Regions from separate parts of the uncultured Rossellomorea sp. genome, predicted to be linked through region 2. Evidence: riboswitches for the same ligand, from Rfam matches in the RefSeq annotation. Region 2 holds a riboswitch; each other region holds the start of a gene.
What was found. Region 2 has a riboswitch for S-adenosylmethionine ahead of Q1B03_RS21095 (sugar ABC transporter substrate-binding protein). Riboswitches for the same ligand answer to the same signal wherever they lie in the genome.
Positions count from the first base shown of each region.

Region 1 (5,190 bases), on a different contig from region 2:
ACCTCTCTTTCTGTGCTGGTTTTCTCTTGTATATGATGAATCAGTTCAATGCTCATATCGTACCTGACAAAAGGCGTGATAAGATAAATCCCATTAAAAAGATCTATTGCTGTATCAAGTAAGTCTTTTGCAATATCCATTCCAACTGCTCTTGCAACTACAGGATCACTTCCCGCTTCCTTCATTCTTTTTCTTGTTTCTTCTGGAACATTGATTCCCGGTACTTCATGATGGAGAAACTCAGCATTTCTCGAACTGATTAATGGCATGATTCCGATAAAGATCGGAACATCTAAATGCTTCGTAGCTTCATGTACTTGAATCAGCTGTTCTTTCCCAAAGATCGGTTGAGAAATGAAATAGTCAGCTCCGGCTTTCTTTTTCTTTTCAAGCCTTTTTACAGAAGCGTCTAAATGACGGAAATTTGGATTAAAGGCCGCTCCTACTGAAAATTGAGTACGTTCCCGGAGTGACTTACCGGAAAAGGATATCCCCTCATTGTTTTGTTTGATGAGTTCAATAAGTTCAAGGGAAGATAAATCATAAACGGATGCTGCCCCAGGAAAGTCACCAATCTTCGCCGGGTCACCCGTAATCGCTAAAATATTGTGAATGCCCAACGTGTGCAATCCCATAAGATGGGATTGAAGTCCTATCAGGTTACGGTCCCTGCAAGTGATGTGAACTAAAGGTGTAAGATCAAATTTGGACCTGACCAGACTCCCAATGGCGTCATTACTAATACGAGGAGATGCTAACGGATTATCAGCAAGCGTGAGTGCGTCAATTCCAGCTTTCTTTAATGCCTCAGCCCCTTGGAAGAACAGCTTCGTGTCGAGATGTTTAGGTGGATCGAGTTCAACAATGAGTGTTTTCTTTTCTCTTACATGCTCATGCAGCAAGTTTCCCCTGATTGAAGGTGATGATAACTGAACAACCTTTTTTGCTTTCACCACTTTCTCTTTAACAGGCTCACGGCTTTTTAATCTGCTTGCTACAGAACGAATGTGATCAGGTGTGGTTCCACAGCAGCCTCCAATGATTCTTGCACCTTGCAGTCGCAACTCATTGCTTATATCCCCAAAGTAATCAGGCTCAGCAGAGTAATAGAATCGACCTTCTTCATAGTTTGGCAGACTGGCGTTTGGATAGACGGAAAGAAATGCCCTTTTAGGTAATGGAACTTCCTCTAATGAGTTCACCATATGAAATGGCCCCATGCGGCAATTGATACCGACAACATCGGCCCCTAATAATTCTAATTGCTGAAGTGCGTCTTTTATCTCCATTCCATTTTGAAGAACTCCTGTTTCATGTAGAGAAACTTGAGCAATGACAGGAATGTCCGTTTCACGTTTGACAATGTTTAAAACCGTGGTTAATTCCTCGAAATCATAATAGGTCTCAAGCAGGATGCCATCTACACCTTCTAATAATAAACAGTAAAGCTGTTCCCGAAAGCTTCTTTTGATTTCTTCCAGCGACACATTTTGTTTAATGCCCCTGATTCCCCCGATGGTCCCCAGAATATAGGTGTTAACACCAGCGGCTTTTCTTGCTAGACGCACTGCAGCTGTATTTATTTCCTTAACCGAATCCTCCATTCCGTATCTGGAAAGCTTTTGATAATTGGCTCCATACGTATTGGTCTGAATGATATCTGCTCCTGCATCAATATACTCCTTATGGACTTTCAACACTTCATTTGGGTGGGAAAGATTCAATTCTTCAAAGCATCTGTCCACTCCATATGAATACAACAACGTTCCAATGGCCCCATCTGCAATCAAGATTCTCTCTTTCAGTGCTTCTAGCAACGGCTTCATGACATTCCCTCCTTTTTATAAATTTATAACGTTGTTTCGGTTGGTCTTTTGTATACTATCTAAACCTTTTTGAAGATCGTTAATCAATTCATCCACGTTTTCAAGTCCTACTGATAATCGTAATAAACCATCAGTAATCCCTCTCCTTTCCCGTTCAGCTTTCGGCATAGAAGCATGTGACATCCTTGATGGATAGGATAGAATTGATTCAACAGCTCCTAAACTTACGGCGAATACGGGAATGTTTACATTTTGTATGAGTTGCTTCACTTCCTCTGCACCCTTTAACCGGAAGGAAAGAACCGCTCCAGGACCCTCTGCTTGTCGGACTTGAATTTCACGACCGGGATGATAGCTCAAGCCTGGATAATACACTTCTTCTACTTCCTTTCTCTTTTCTAAGAAGCTCGCAATCTTATAAGCCGATTCTGATGATTCCTTCAATCGTACATGCAGTGTTTTCAGCCCTCTTAAGAGCAGCCAGCAATCCTGGACACCGAGGACCGCACCGAAAGAATTCTGCAAGAAAGCAAGCTTCCTGGCAATCTCTTCATTTCCCGTTACCGCGAGCCCCGCCAAGACGTCACTATGTCCGGCAAGAAACTTAGTGGCACTGTGAAGAACAACATCAACACCTAAGCTGATCGGTCTTTGCAGCAGGGGAGTCATGAAGGTATTATCCAGAAACGTTAAACATCCATTCGCCTTGGCAAGCTTCACGACTCCTTCAATATCGGTGATGTTCAGAAGCGGATTGGAAGGTGTCTCCATATAAATCACTTTCGTATTGTGTTTAATTGAACAAGCCACTTCATGAAGATCCTTCATGTTCACAAATGAATATTCAATCCCAAATTTAGTGAGGACCTCTGTAATCATTCTGTATGTCCCACCGTACACTTCTTCTGATACTAGAACGTGGTCGCCACTCGATAATAATAAAAAGCTTGTGGAGATTGCCGCCATCCCTGATGAAAAGGCAAAGCCTCTTACTCCACCTTCCAATTCAGCTATCGTTTCTTCAACAGTTTCCCTCGTCGGATTTCCCGAACGGCTGTAGTCATATGTTCCATATTGATCAAAATCCTGTTGGTGAAAGGTTGTAGCATGATGTAACGGTGTAGAGACCGCTCCTGTTTCTTTATCAAATCCGTGAGAATGAATGAGTGACGTCTGAAGTGAAAATGGTTTTTTACTCATACGTAAGCACCTCTTTTTCCAATTGTTGAAATACATTCTCCAGGTCTTCAATCAGGTCATCAATAAATTCAATTCCTACAGAGAACCGCAGGAGCCTGTTGCAGATACCCAACCTATTTCTTTCTTCTTCGGGAATGTCTGCATGTGTTTGGGTTGCGGGGTAGGTGATAAAGCTTTCAACCCCTCCTAAACTTTCAGCAAACGTAATAACTTTTAAGTGTTTGAGAAAGGGATCCACCCATTCTTCCTTTGCGATTCGAAAGGAAAGCATGCCGCCTTTTCCCGGATATAAAACGTCCGTTACACATTCGTGCCCTTCAAGATATTTTGCTAGTTTTCTTGCGTTTTTTTCATGTTGAGCCATTCGGAGACTAAGGGTTTTCATCCCTCTTAATAAAAGCCAACAATCAAATGGTGAGAGAACCGCGCCGATGGAATTTTGAATGGTGCAGATTTTTTCCGCCAGCTCCTCTGTGTTTACAACCACAACACCTGCCAGCACGTCATTATGGCCCCCTAAGTATTTCGTGGCGCTGTGAATAACTATGTCTGCTCCTTCAGTGAGTGGCTTTTGAAGAACAGGTGTGTAGAAGGTATTATCGACAATTAAAAGCAACCCGTTACACTTTGCGATTCCAGCAACCTCAGAAATGCTTGCTTCATTCATTAATGGATTGGTTGGCGTTTCAAGAAAGATGGCCTTTGTTCTCTTAGAAATTTGTTCTTCTATGGAGCCGGCATCACTTGTATCGACGAAATGAAATTTGATACTATATTGTGCTTCATACTGTACGAATAAACGGTAGCTCCCGCCGTATAGGTCTTTCGAAACAATCAATTCATCCCCGCTGGAAAATAAGCTAAGGATTGCCTGAATCGCTGCCATCCCCGAGCTGAAGGCAAACCCTCTGTGCCCTTCTTCCAATTGAGTGAGGGTGTCTTCTAAGGTTGCGCGGGTTGGATTTCCTGTTCTTGTGTAATCATAGCCTGTCGATTGCCCAATCCCCTTATGTTCATAAGCAGTCGATAAATGAATGGGTAGGCTCACAGCACCCGTTGCAGGATCTTTCCGGTTTCCCGCCTGGACAAGCAAAGTATCAATATGTTTTTTCAATATTCTTCTCTCCTTTTCTTTCCCTGTAAACGAAAAGGGAAAAAACAAAAAAACCTTCTTAATGAAAATAAGAAGGTTTTGTACGTTCGTTCTCCCTCTTATCGTCCAAGTTGACATCAACTTGCTGGAATTAGCACCATACCTAAAACTGTGGCTGGTTGCTGAGGTGTCTTCGGGCCAGTCCCTCTACCTCTCTTGATAAGAAACTATATGATTTTGTGAAAAATAACTTTCCCATAACTTATAACAAAGAAGAACAAATGTCAATGAGAATTATGAATTATCCGAAAATGAAGCATACATAGTGACGCAACTTTTTGAGCCGTTTTTCGTCTGCTTCTATATTCTTGCAGAGGTCCGCACATTCCCTCCAATCAACTCCAGATGAATGGCTGAATTCAAAAAAATAGAGCGATTCATTTTATTTAATGAAAGATACCCATTTTCCTTTTAATTTCTTTCATAAATGGAATCGTCTTTTCTCTTGCTTTATCGGCTCCTTCTTTTAAAATGGCATCCAGCCTCTTGGGGTTGGCTATTAGTTCTTCATATTTGGATCGAGGTTCCTCGATAAATGAATTCATGACTTGGAATAGCTCTTTTTTCGCTTCTCCCCACCCTATTCCGCCTTGAAATCTCCTTCTCATTTCTTCAACTTGATCGGATGTTGCAAATTCCTTATAAAGCGAAAATATGACGGACGATTCAGGATCCTTAGGCTCCTCAGGGGGTGAAGAATCTGTTTTGATTTTATTGATTAGTTTTTGAAGCTTTTTTGATTCTTCAAATAATGGGATGGTATTGTTATAGCTTTTACTCATTTTTCGTCCATCAAGTCCCGGTAGAACAGATGTTTCTTCCTGTATCACATAATCGGGAAGAACAAATGTTTCGCCATATTGCTTATTAAAGTTTTCTGCAATGTCCCTTGCAATTTCGACATGCTGAATTTGATCTTTACCGACAGGAACCAGTTCCGTTTGGAATAGAAGGATATCCGCCGCCATCAATATCGGGTAGGTGAATAAGCCCATGTTGACCCCTGCATCT
Region 1 is NZ_CANKZT010000002.1:756,963-762,152, reverse strand. Features, by position in the region: gene Q1B03_RS10695 (bifunctional homocysteine S-methyltransferase/methylenetetrahydrofolate reductase) at 1-1,826, opposite strand, end outside; gene metC (cystathionine beta-lyase) at 1,842-3,026, opposite strand; gene Q1B03_RS10685 (methionine biosynthesis PLP-dependent protein) at 3,019-4,140, opposite strand; SAM riboswitch class I at 4,236-4,345, opposite strand; gene Q1B03_RS10680 (tryptophan--tRNA ligase) at 4,566-5,190, opposite strand, start outside.
Region 1: it holds a riboswitch for S-adenosylmethionine, as region 2 does, so the genes downstream of both, Q1B03_RS10685 (methionine biosynthesis PLP-dependent protein) here and Q1B03_RS21095 (sugar ABC transporter substrate-binding protein) in region 2, are expected to answer to the same signal.

Region 2 (5,190 bases):
TCTGAAACTCTTCTCTATATGTTCCTCCAAGCATGGCTTCAATGATCTTGTGAGAGGTTGTTTGTTGTGTTCCAAACGTTCCAATGGTCTCTCCGTCTCTCATGACCGTGATGCGATCGGAAAGCTGAAATACTTCCGGGAGCCTGTGAGAGATGAAAATGACCCCTACTCTCTCTTTCTTTAAATCTTCTATGACTCGGAATAACTTTTCCGTCTCAGAAGAACTTAAAGGTGCCGTTGGTTCATCCAAAATCAATACTTTCGCTTGTTGAAGCAGGCTTCTGGCAATGAGCACCAGCTGCTTTTCAGCGAGACTTAAGTGTGACGCAGGCTGACCGAGGGGAATGGTTTCTGCCCCGATGCGTCTAAGCGCCTCCGACGCTTCTTTCTTTAATGACTTTTTAGTAATAAAGAAGGAACCTTTTTGTGAGAACTGATCAAGGACGATATTTTCCGCTACAGAAAGTCCAGGGACAATGGCCGTGTCCACTTCCTGGTACACGCAATGGATGCCATGCTCCTTCGCTTCTTTCGGAGATTGATAGTCTCTTTTTTCAGAGTGAAGGATGATGTCTCCGCTGTCCTGCACATAGGCTCCTGATAAAATCTTCATCAGCGTACTTTTCCCTGCACCATTCGCCCCCAAGAGGGCATGGACCTCCCCCTCTTTCACATCGAAGCTTGCATTCTTTAGGGCTTTCACTCCTGAGAAGGTTTTATTGATATTGATCATTTCTAACAGTGGAGACGTCATCTCTTTTAACTCCTTTCTACTCTTTGAACGATCCTTCAAGCGTTTTTAATTCATCTGTATAGCCTTGCTCACTTGCTCCCCAGCCATCTACATGCTCGTGTAATTGATCTGTGGTAATCGTTTCTTCAGGCAATGCTTCTTTTTCAATAAATACCGGCTCAAGCTTTACTTTCTCAGGCGTTTCCTCGCCATTTAGCTTTTGATATAAAAACCGGACCTGCACGCGTCCGATATCTTTCGGATCAACGGCTGCCGATGCCACCCACGGGCTTCCATCTTTTTGAATGATTTGCAGGTCTTCATCACTCATGTCGATTCCATATACTTTGATTTCATCTCTCCCTGCCGCTTCGATTGCCCGAACGGCGCCTTTTGCAAATTCATCCCAAGCAGCCCAAACAGCATCGATGTCACCTTTGTTCGGATACTGTTTCAATATGGCCTCCATTTGAGCCTGTGTATCCAGTGCTGTATTCTGAGTAGCCGCTCCAAATGCCGCCACCTCTTTAATATCAGGATTTTTTTCTAAAAACTCCTGATAGGCTACTTGGCGTCTTTCCATCGGGGCAAAGCCTGCAACCCAAATTTTCACGATCTCACCCTTACCGCCAATCTCATCTGAAAGCTTCGTCAAGGTTTGTTCAGCCATTTGCTGATCACCCTGTTCGAGGACCGTCACCTCTTCTGAGGCAACATCCGCATCGAATACGACAACCGGAATGTTTTGTTCCTTCGCTTTTTCCACCCCTGATTGCAGTGCTTCTTTCGTTCCATGATCGATGAGGATCCCATCAAACTTTTGATTGATGGCCGCATCCAGGTTAGAAGACATTTTTGCCAGGTCCCCTTCAGACGTAAATACTTGAACCTTGCCCCCAAACTTCTCTACCTGCTCTTTGACACCTTCTATGTATTGAGCGGAAAATGTCCCTAAATTGATTTGCATAATAAGGGCGATCTTTTTATTGGCCAATGGATGATCAGATGTTGCTTCCTTCTTCTCTCCACTGTCTGCGTCCGCCTCCTGGGATACCTTTGGCTGACAAGCGACTAAACTGAAAATAAGTGCAAGTAATACGAATAATGATGCCGTTTTTTTCATCTTTCTTTTCTCCTCCCGAGGTGATATGCCTCAATTTTTTAAAATATTCTTTTCATAAAAGATATTTGTTGTTTTAAAACCGGGATCTGCAAAGGCTCTGTCAACCAGTATGTGCTGGATGGTGAGGGGAACCGCTCCGCTTGCAGCTAGCGTACGGCCGAGCCTCCTCATCTTCGCTTCCGGGGTCTCGGCACGCCCGTTTTTCCGCAGGAGTCTACGCAGTTCCCCTCACCATCTATAAGAGATTTCCGTGACAGAGCTCAGTATTGACAGAGCAATCTAAAGGAAAGTATCCCTACTTTAAAGCTATTATCGACCTCCGTACACCTGGAGCGGAAATCAATCAGCACTTTCCCTTTAAAAGCAACAAAGTTCACAAAACATTCTTTGCAAATAAAAAAACCCCTTTTCCCAAGAGAAAAGAGGTTTATGTATAAATAAACGTACTCTTATCACTCAGGAAATTCTTCCTGCAGGTCTTAGCACCTTTCCGTCTAAACGGTAGGTTGCCGGGCGTCATCGGGCCAGTCCCTCTGCCAACTCTTTATAAGAGATTATGAAATTTGGTATAGTTCGCATGCGCTATAAACGATATGTTAACGATATGCGGGAATATTGTCAATATTCTTTTTTGGAAAATTTTATAGATGAGATAAAAGAGGAGTTCGTGAAAATTGTCGTTATTTGTAGAATGGTCGATAAATTCCGATTCCCCTTAAAAATCGGCCACCCCCACCCTAAAAAAAACCGCCCTCCCAAACCTGGGAGAGCAGTTACATAATCAAATCTTATTTCTCACCATACGCAAGTGACGCTTCCACGAAGTCTCTGAATAGAGGCTGCGGGCGTGTCGGGCGTGAAGTGAATTCAGGATGGAATTGAGATGCGACGAACCATGGGTGATCGCTTAGCTCGATGATTTCCACAAGACGGCCATCAGGGCTTGTGCCTGAGAAGATGAAGCCGGCTTTTTCCATTTGCTCACGGTAGTGATTGTTGAATTCGAAGCGGTGGCGGTGACGCTCATAAACCACTTCTCCGTCGTAGGCCGCATAGGCTTTTGAACCTTTTGTCAGCTTACATGGGTATAGTCCAAGACGCAGTGTCCCACCAAGATCTTCGATGTCCTTTTGTTCTGGTAAAAGGTCGATGACAGGGTATGGCGTTTCAGGATTTAACTCAGCAGAGTGAGCTCCTTCCAATCCAAGAACATTACGTGCGTATTCTACAGATGCCAGCTGCATACCAAGGCAGATTCCGAGGAAAGGTACCTTGTTTTCACGGGCATATTGAGTCGCAGCGATTTTCCCTTCTACTCCACGGTCACCGAAGCCACCTGGTACAAGGATTCCATCTACATCTGCCAGTTTTTCTGCTACATTTGCGTTGTCGATCAGCTCAGAGTTCAACCATCTTACTTCGATGTCGCTATCGAAATGGTAGCCTGCGTGACGAAGGGCTTCCACTACTGAGATATACGCATCCTGCAGTTCAACATACTTCCCTACCAGGGCGATTCTTGTTTTACGGGACAGGTTTTTCACTCTATCAACGAGTTCATTCCACTCGGTCATGTCTGCTTCGTGGCAATTAAGCTTCAAGTGCTGACATGTGATTTCATCAAGCTTTTGATCCTGTAGTGCAAGTGGTACAGAGTATAGTGTATCTGCGTCCATTGCTTCGATTACAGCATTTTTATCAATATCACAGAATAACGCGATTTTGTCTTTCATGTCTTGAGTCATTGGCATTTCTGTACGCACGACGATGACATTTGGCTGTATACCAAGACTGCGAAGCTCTTTTACGCTATGCTGAGTCGGTTTTGTTTTCATTTCACCAGCTGCTTTGATGTAAGGTACAAGTGTACAGTGGATATACATCACATTGTCACGGCCTACATCGCTCTTGATCTGGCGAATGGCTTCAAGGAATGGCAGAGATTCGATATCCCCTACTGTTCCGCCGATTTCCGTGATCACGACATCTGAATTGGTTTCGCGTCCGGCACGGTATACGCGCTCTTTGATTTCATTCGTGATGTGTGGGATAACTTGTACCGTTCCACCAAGATAATCACCGCGACGCTCTTTCTTCAGTACAGTTGAATAGATTTTACCCGTTGTCACAGAGCTGTATTTCGTTAAGTTAATATCAACGAAACGCTCGTAGTGACCTAAGTCAAGATCCGTTTCTGCACCATCATCGGTTACGAATACTTCACCGTGCTGATATGGACTCATCGTTCCTGGATCCACGTTGATGTATGGATCAAACTTCTGGATCGTGACGCTCACTCCACGGTTTTTCAATAGTCTACCAAGGGACGCTGCTGTGATCCCTTTCCCTAGTGACGACACTACGCCGCCTGTTACGAAAATATACTTAGTCATGTATATGTCCCCCTTCAAAGTAAGTTTGGTTCAAAAAAAGTAGAGGGTGTCTCCTATGTATTCATGTCATGAATTTATCTTGTTCAAAGAAGGACAAGTCCATTCTCATAAAATAAATTCATCTGCATAAACCGCTAAAAGACAGCCTCTTATTATCAATATACATAAAAATGTAAGGGGTTTTGAAAAGATAGATCCTCCACACATAAGGTTTAGGTAAAACCCTATTATGTCAAAGCTTTCTTCTTACAAAAATAAAAAACGCCCCGCTTACAAACATGTAAGGGGAGCGTGATATACGTTATTCGTCCCTTTTTAGGGAGCCCAAATAAAATACTACCTTCCTGTGAGGAAGAAGTCAAGCACTGAATAAGAATAGAATTTTCAATCATTTTGAGCATATTAAAAAGCTCCCCGAAGGCAAAATACCTTTTGGGGAGCAGCCATTCCAGTCGAAGAGATTACTTCTCTTCCTCATCTTCTTCTAACTCTTCTTCTTCGTCTTCATCATCATCTACTTCATCAAATTCATCGATTTCGAGTTCATCATCGTCTTCATCGATGTCCAGATCTTCGTCTTCATCGTCAACGGCATCCACATCGTCGTCGTCATCCGTCAGATCGTCGTCATCGTCCGTGTCATCAAGGTCATCGTAATCAAGATCTTCATCGTCCAGATCATCGAAATCATCCAGATCCAGATCTTCATCGTCTTTTTTCTTCGCTTTTTTCTTTTTGCTGGATTTCATTGTTGGAACGGTTTCTTCCTCGATTTGATCAACCGGATACCATTCTCTTAATCCCCAACGATTATCACCCATGGCAATAAAGCGTCCATCGATATTCAGGTCCGTATAGAATTGAAGTAAACGGCTGCGAACCTCTTTATCAGAGATTTCAAGCAAACCTTTAATTTCTTTGACTACTTCTTCGAATGCCAT
Region 2 is NZ_CANKZT010000011.1:27,859-33,048, forward strand. Features, by position in the region: gene Q1B03_RS21090 (sugar ABC transporter ATP-binding protein) at 1-754, opposite strand, end outside; gene Q1B03_RS21095 (sugar ABC transporter substrate-binding protein) at 771-1,856, opposite strand; SAM riboswitch class I at 2,303-2,409, opposite strand; gene Q1B03_RS21100 (CTP synthase) at 2,645-4,249, opposite strand; gene rpoE (DNA-directed RNA polymerase subunit delta) at 4,711-5,190, opposite strand, start outside.

Region 3 (5,190 bases), on a different contig from region 2:
ATCGAACTTCTGTGAGTAGATTCCCATTGGAGCCGTTGGTACGACAATCACTTCGGATAAATCCATATTATGCTGTTTCGCGAAGGTTTCCATGTAGATTTTATGCTGGAAAAGGTTCGCATCCAGATCTCCCTGGGCCAGTGCGTTGTTCGGCTGGATGTAATCACTGAACTCTTTCACTTCAACCGTGTATCCTTTTTCTTCAAGACCGGGCTTGATCGCTTTTGTCACCATATCACTGTATGGTCCGGATGTCGCTCCAATGGTTACCTCTTTTTTATCTTCCGCGCTTGAACTTGCTTCGTCCCCGCCGCAAGCTGCAAGAATGCTCATTGTTACCGCTAATGCTACGAATAAAATCCACTTTTTCACTTGTTGTTCCCCCTAAAGTAGTTATCGTTTATCGACTAATCGTGCAAACACATCACCCGTATACTGGATGAGCTGAACTAAACAAATTAAAATGACGACGGTCGTGATCATCACCGTGTTGTCATAACGGTAGTATCCGAAGCGGATCGCCAGGTCCCCGACTCCGCCTCCACCGACGATCCCAGCCATGGCGGAATAGGCGACTAAACTGATCGTTGTAATCGTGATTGCCTGAATCACCGCCGGTCGTGCTTCCGGTAACAGCACGTCCTTAATGATCATCCAAGGACTTGCCCCCACTGAAACCGAAGCTTCAATGACACCTTTATCAATCTCTCGCAATGACGTTTCTACCATTCTCGCAAAAAATGGAATTCCCGCAACAGAGAGTGATACGGATGCTGCCGTCGGTCCGATCGTGGTTCCGGTCAATAGTTTGGTTAATGGTAAGAGTGCTACTAATAGAATAATGAACGGAACCGACCGCACCATATTGACGACAAATCCAACGACCTTTTTAATCAAACTATTTTGTAAAAACAAGCCTTTGTCTGTTACAAAAAGAAGAATCCCAAGCGGTAATCCCACTAAAATCGCGACTCCAAGTGAAATCCCCACCATATAGACCGTTTCAAAAAAGGCTTTATTCAATTCTGGCAAAATCGCAGTCAATGAATCAGGCAGCATTCTCAAGCACCTCCAAGCTCTGCGTCTTCAGCGTGATGAATCGGATCGCTGCTTCGATTTCTTCATGGGAACCAATCAGCTCCATGATGAAAATCCCCAGTGGCACTTCCTGAATATATTCGATCTTGCCGTGCAGGATATTGCCTCGCACCTTGTATTTCTGGAACACTTCCGATACGACGCTTTCCTCTGCGATCGATCCTTTGAATTGGATTTTGATCAGTTTTCCTTTCCTTGATTCCACGAGGTGCGGCGGGAGTTCAAATTGAAGGATTGTTTCAATGAATTGCTTCGTTAAAGGCTGCTTAGGTTCTGCAAACAGGTCATAAACCGGCCCTTCCTCCACGATTTTCCCGTCCTGCATCACGGCCATCCGGTCGCATATCTCTTTCACCACTTCCATCTCGTGTGTGATGAGGACGATGGTCAAACCTAGTTCTTTATTAATCTTTTTCAATAGTTTCAAGATTGATTTCGTTGTATTCGGATCGAGTGCCGAGGTCGCTTCGTCGCAAAGTAAAACCGATGGGTTATTCGCAAGGGCTCTCGCAATCCCGACTCTTTGCTTTTGTCCTCCGCTGAGCTGGGCCGGGTACGCATCTGCTTTGTCCGATAGACCGACCATCTCAAGGAGCTCGACGACTCTGGGCTTGATTTTCGCTTTAGGTACACTAGCCGCTTTCAAGGCAAAAGCCAGATTGTCAAACACCGTTTTGGATTTGATCAAGTGAAAATGTTGAAAGATCATGCTCGTTTTTTGACGGGCGAGTCTTAATTGTTTGGACGTGAGTTTCGTGAAATCCTGTCCGTCAATGATGATTTCTCCTGATGTAGGGGTTTCTAATAAATTCAGGCAGCGAATGAGTGAACTCTTCCCCGCTCCACTGTATCCGACGATTCCAAAAATCTCACCCTTTTCGATTTTTACGGAAACGTTATCGACACCGACCACCGTTTGCTTTTTTGTACTGTAGGTTTTAACTAGATTTCGAATCTCGATCAATGTGCACACCCCTTTTTTCATCCAATAAAAAATGCCTCTTTCAACTGAAAGAAGCATCGCCTGTTTATCTCGACTTATCTCTCAGAATGAAATCATTCTGCAGGAATTGGCACCGTTCCAATACTGGAGGTTGCCGGACGTCGTAGGGCCTGATCCCTCGGTCACTCTGGATAATTGAAAGTATGTAATTTTCTAATTTTTTAATCTTATAGAGGATAATACTGGGTATGGGAATGGAAGTCAATAGGGAATTTTACAGTTGTTTTTATGTAAGCGTTATCTTTATTGTTGTACTAGGGAAGGTTTTTTTGTGTTGTTGGACTAGGGTTTGATCTTGGGGTGGAATATATCCACTTTTTTACAGTTAATAATATATTCCTAAAGTTGATAATAAAAGGGGGAATGTCGATAATAAAACTCCTCGCACCCTATCAATCCATGTATCTCACATCGATTTCAGTTAATATCCTGCCTTTACACCATCTCAAAGACTCAAAAACCATACATATTATCCAAAAACATTCCTTTCCACCTCCAATTGGGACTAACCTCCATTACCAATACAAAAAGGCACTACCTTCAATAGCAGCACCCCGATCATTTGTCATAACAACTCACTACAAATATTCTAATCTCTCAAACAACCAAACGAAAACTAAAACGTCCACTCCTTAATCACTGTCAACACATCCAACTCCCTCAACCGCTGCTCACAATAAGAAGAATTCATCTTCAAATAGGAATCAACATAAGCCGGATGACACATAATCTCAAGCGTCTCACCTCCATCCCTGCTGTCCAAAATCCTCTTCAATCCTTCAACCGACACTCCGTCCCCATAAAAGTCCATCGAGAACCGATCGGTTAACACATCCATTTCGCCACCCTTATCACCAAAAACATTCCGGACCGGTACCCCAAAGCGCTCTGACAATCTCTTCACCACCGGGATCAGTGGTCGAAAGCTATGAACATGATGATGACTGTCAATATGAGAAAGGGGCAGACCGAATGATAGAAATTTATCCACCTGAGCCTCCCACTCCATTTCAACCTCATCCACATTGATTTCTTTTTCTTCAAAAATCCTGCTGGTGTAACGGAAAAAGCCTCTTTCATCCTGTAGTGATGGTACCCCGGCCGAAACCGGTCTCCCGCATGTCAGTGTTAAATGGATCCCAACCTCTAATTCAGGAAAAACCTTCGCCAATTCCAACGCATGCAGAGTCCCGGGCATATTGACAAGCATCGTTGTTGAGTTGACAATTCCAAACCGGTGACTATCAACGATGCCATAGTTCACTCCCCGGCATAAACCAAAGTCATCTGCATTGACGATCACGTTCCTCATAATCCCCCATCCCCTTTTTTCTAATAGGTTCTTTCTACAAGAAAGCTCGCTTTATCTCCTCTGAAGATCGCTTTGGAAAATTCGATCACGGATCCATCCTCTACATAAGCTGTCGTTTCGATCATAAAGCAAGGTGTCCCCTCTGGTACCTCAAGCTTCCCTGCCACTCGCTCATCTGCTAAAAATAGCTCGATGGTTTCGATGGTTTTTTTAATTTTTATCTCAAACTGTGTTTCCAGGAGCTTGTAAAGAGATCTTTCACATTCGTCTTTATCAAGGCCTGGCGTCTTGTACCAGGGCAGATAGGCCACCTCATATTGCAGGGGCAGCCCGTCTGAATATCGGATCCTCTCTAACCGATTGACGGGATCTCCATTCTTCAATTCCAACGCTTTTTCCACTGTGGATTCTGCCGGGATGACATTCATGCTCAGTACCTTGATCTTAGGTTTCTTACCTTGTAATCGCAGTTGCTCTGTGTAGTTGTCGATCGTCGAGGACAGGATTTGACTGACTTTCTCTTCTGCGACAAAGGTTCCTCTTCCTTGCTCGCGATACACGTAACCTTCAAGTGTCAGCTGCTGGAGCGCCGTCCGGATCGTCGTACGGCTGACATTAAACTTTTCGCAAAACTCCGCCTCTGTCGGCAGTTTTGTATTCGGCGCATATTCTTTATTTTTAATCATGTGGATGATTTCTTCTTTTACATGCGAATGCAGGGCCTTTGCTTCTTGTGTCTCTTTCATTCTGTTTCTCCCTTCCACTTTCTTCCTATATTTGTTATAACACATCCACGTGCAATTCTCTATTCCTAATCATTTTATCATAAAAATAATTTGTTATTACAATTAAATAAAAAATAGTCATAAAATTTATATTTGTCATTACAATATATAGACGAGTGAAAATTTGTATGATACATTATAGAAAATAGAAATCGCTTTCAAAATGAAGGGAGCTCGACAGAATGTCATTAAAGGTGGTCATAATCGGAGGCGGATCAAGCTATACACCAGAAATTATCGAGGGGTTCATCCACCGATACAAATCTTTTCCTGTCACGGACATAACGCTTGTAGACATCGAAGCAGGGAAAGAGAAGCTTGAGATTATCGGGCAATTTGCTCGTCGAATGATCCAAAAAGCAGGTGTGCCGATTGAATTGGAATGGACCCTTAACCGCAGGGATGCCTTAATTGGCGCTGACTTTGTGACAACACAAATCAGGGTGGGCGGCCTCTCAGCCAGGGAAAAAGATGAACGGATACCGTTAAGTCATGGTGTCATCGGTCAGGAAACCAATGGAGCAGGCGGTATATTCAAGGCCTTGCGCACCATTCCGGTCCTAATGGAAATTTGTCATGACATCCAACAGATTTGTCCCCATGCATGGCTTATTAACTTTACCAACCCGGCAGGCATTGTTACGGAAGCCCTGCTTAAATACAGTACACATCATAAAGTCATCGGGGTGTGCAATATTCCTTTCAACATGAAAAACAGCGTCGCCGAGATGATGAATTGTTCTGCAAATGAAGTACAAATCGAGTTTGTAGGGATGAATCATTTTGTGTTTGGAAAAAAGGTTTGGGTCAAAGGTCAGGATGTCACCGATCAGGTTCTGCAAAAACTGATCCATCAAGAAGTGGATTACTCACCGGCCAACATCGTCTCACTCGGATGGTCGAAGGAATTTTTACAAGCTCTCGGGATGCTTCCCAATCCTTATCATCAATACTACTTCCAACGGGACTCTGTGTTGGAAAAGGACCTTCAA
Region 3 is NZ_CANKZT010000004.1:40,803-45,992, reverse strand. Features, by position in the region: gene Q1B03_RS14830 (MetQ/NlpA family ABC transporter substrate-binding protein) at 1-372, opposite strand, end outside; gene Q1B03_RS14825 (methionine ABC transporter permease) at 394-1,059, opposite strand; gene Q1B03_RS14820 (methionine ABC transporter ATP-binding protein) at 1,049-2,062, opposite strand; SAM riboswitch class I at 2,134-2,239, opposite strand; gene chbG (chitin disaccharide deacetylase) at 2,718-3,413, opposite strand; gene Q1B03_RS14810 (GntR family transcriptional regulator) at 3,434-4,159, opposite strand; gene Q1B03_RS14805 (6-phospho-beta-glucosidase) at 4,381-5,190, shown strand, end outside.
Region 3: it holds a riboswitch for S-adenosylmethionine, as region 2 does, so the genes downstream of both, Q1B03_RS14820 (methionine ABC transporter ATP-binding protein) here and Q1B03_RS21095 (sugar ABC transporter substrate-binding protein) in region 2, are expected to answer to the same signal.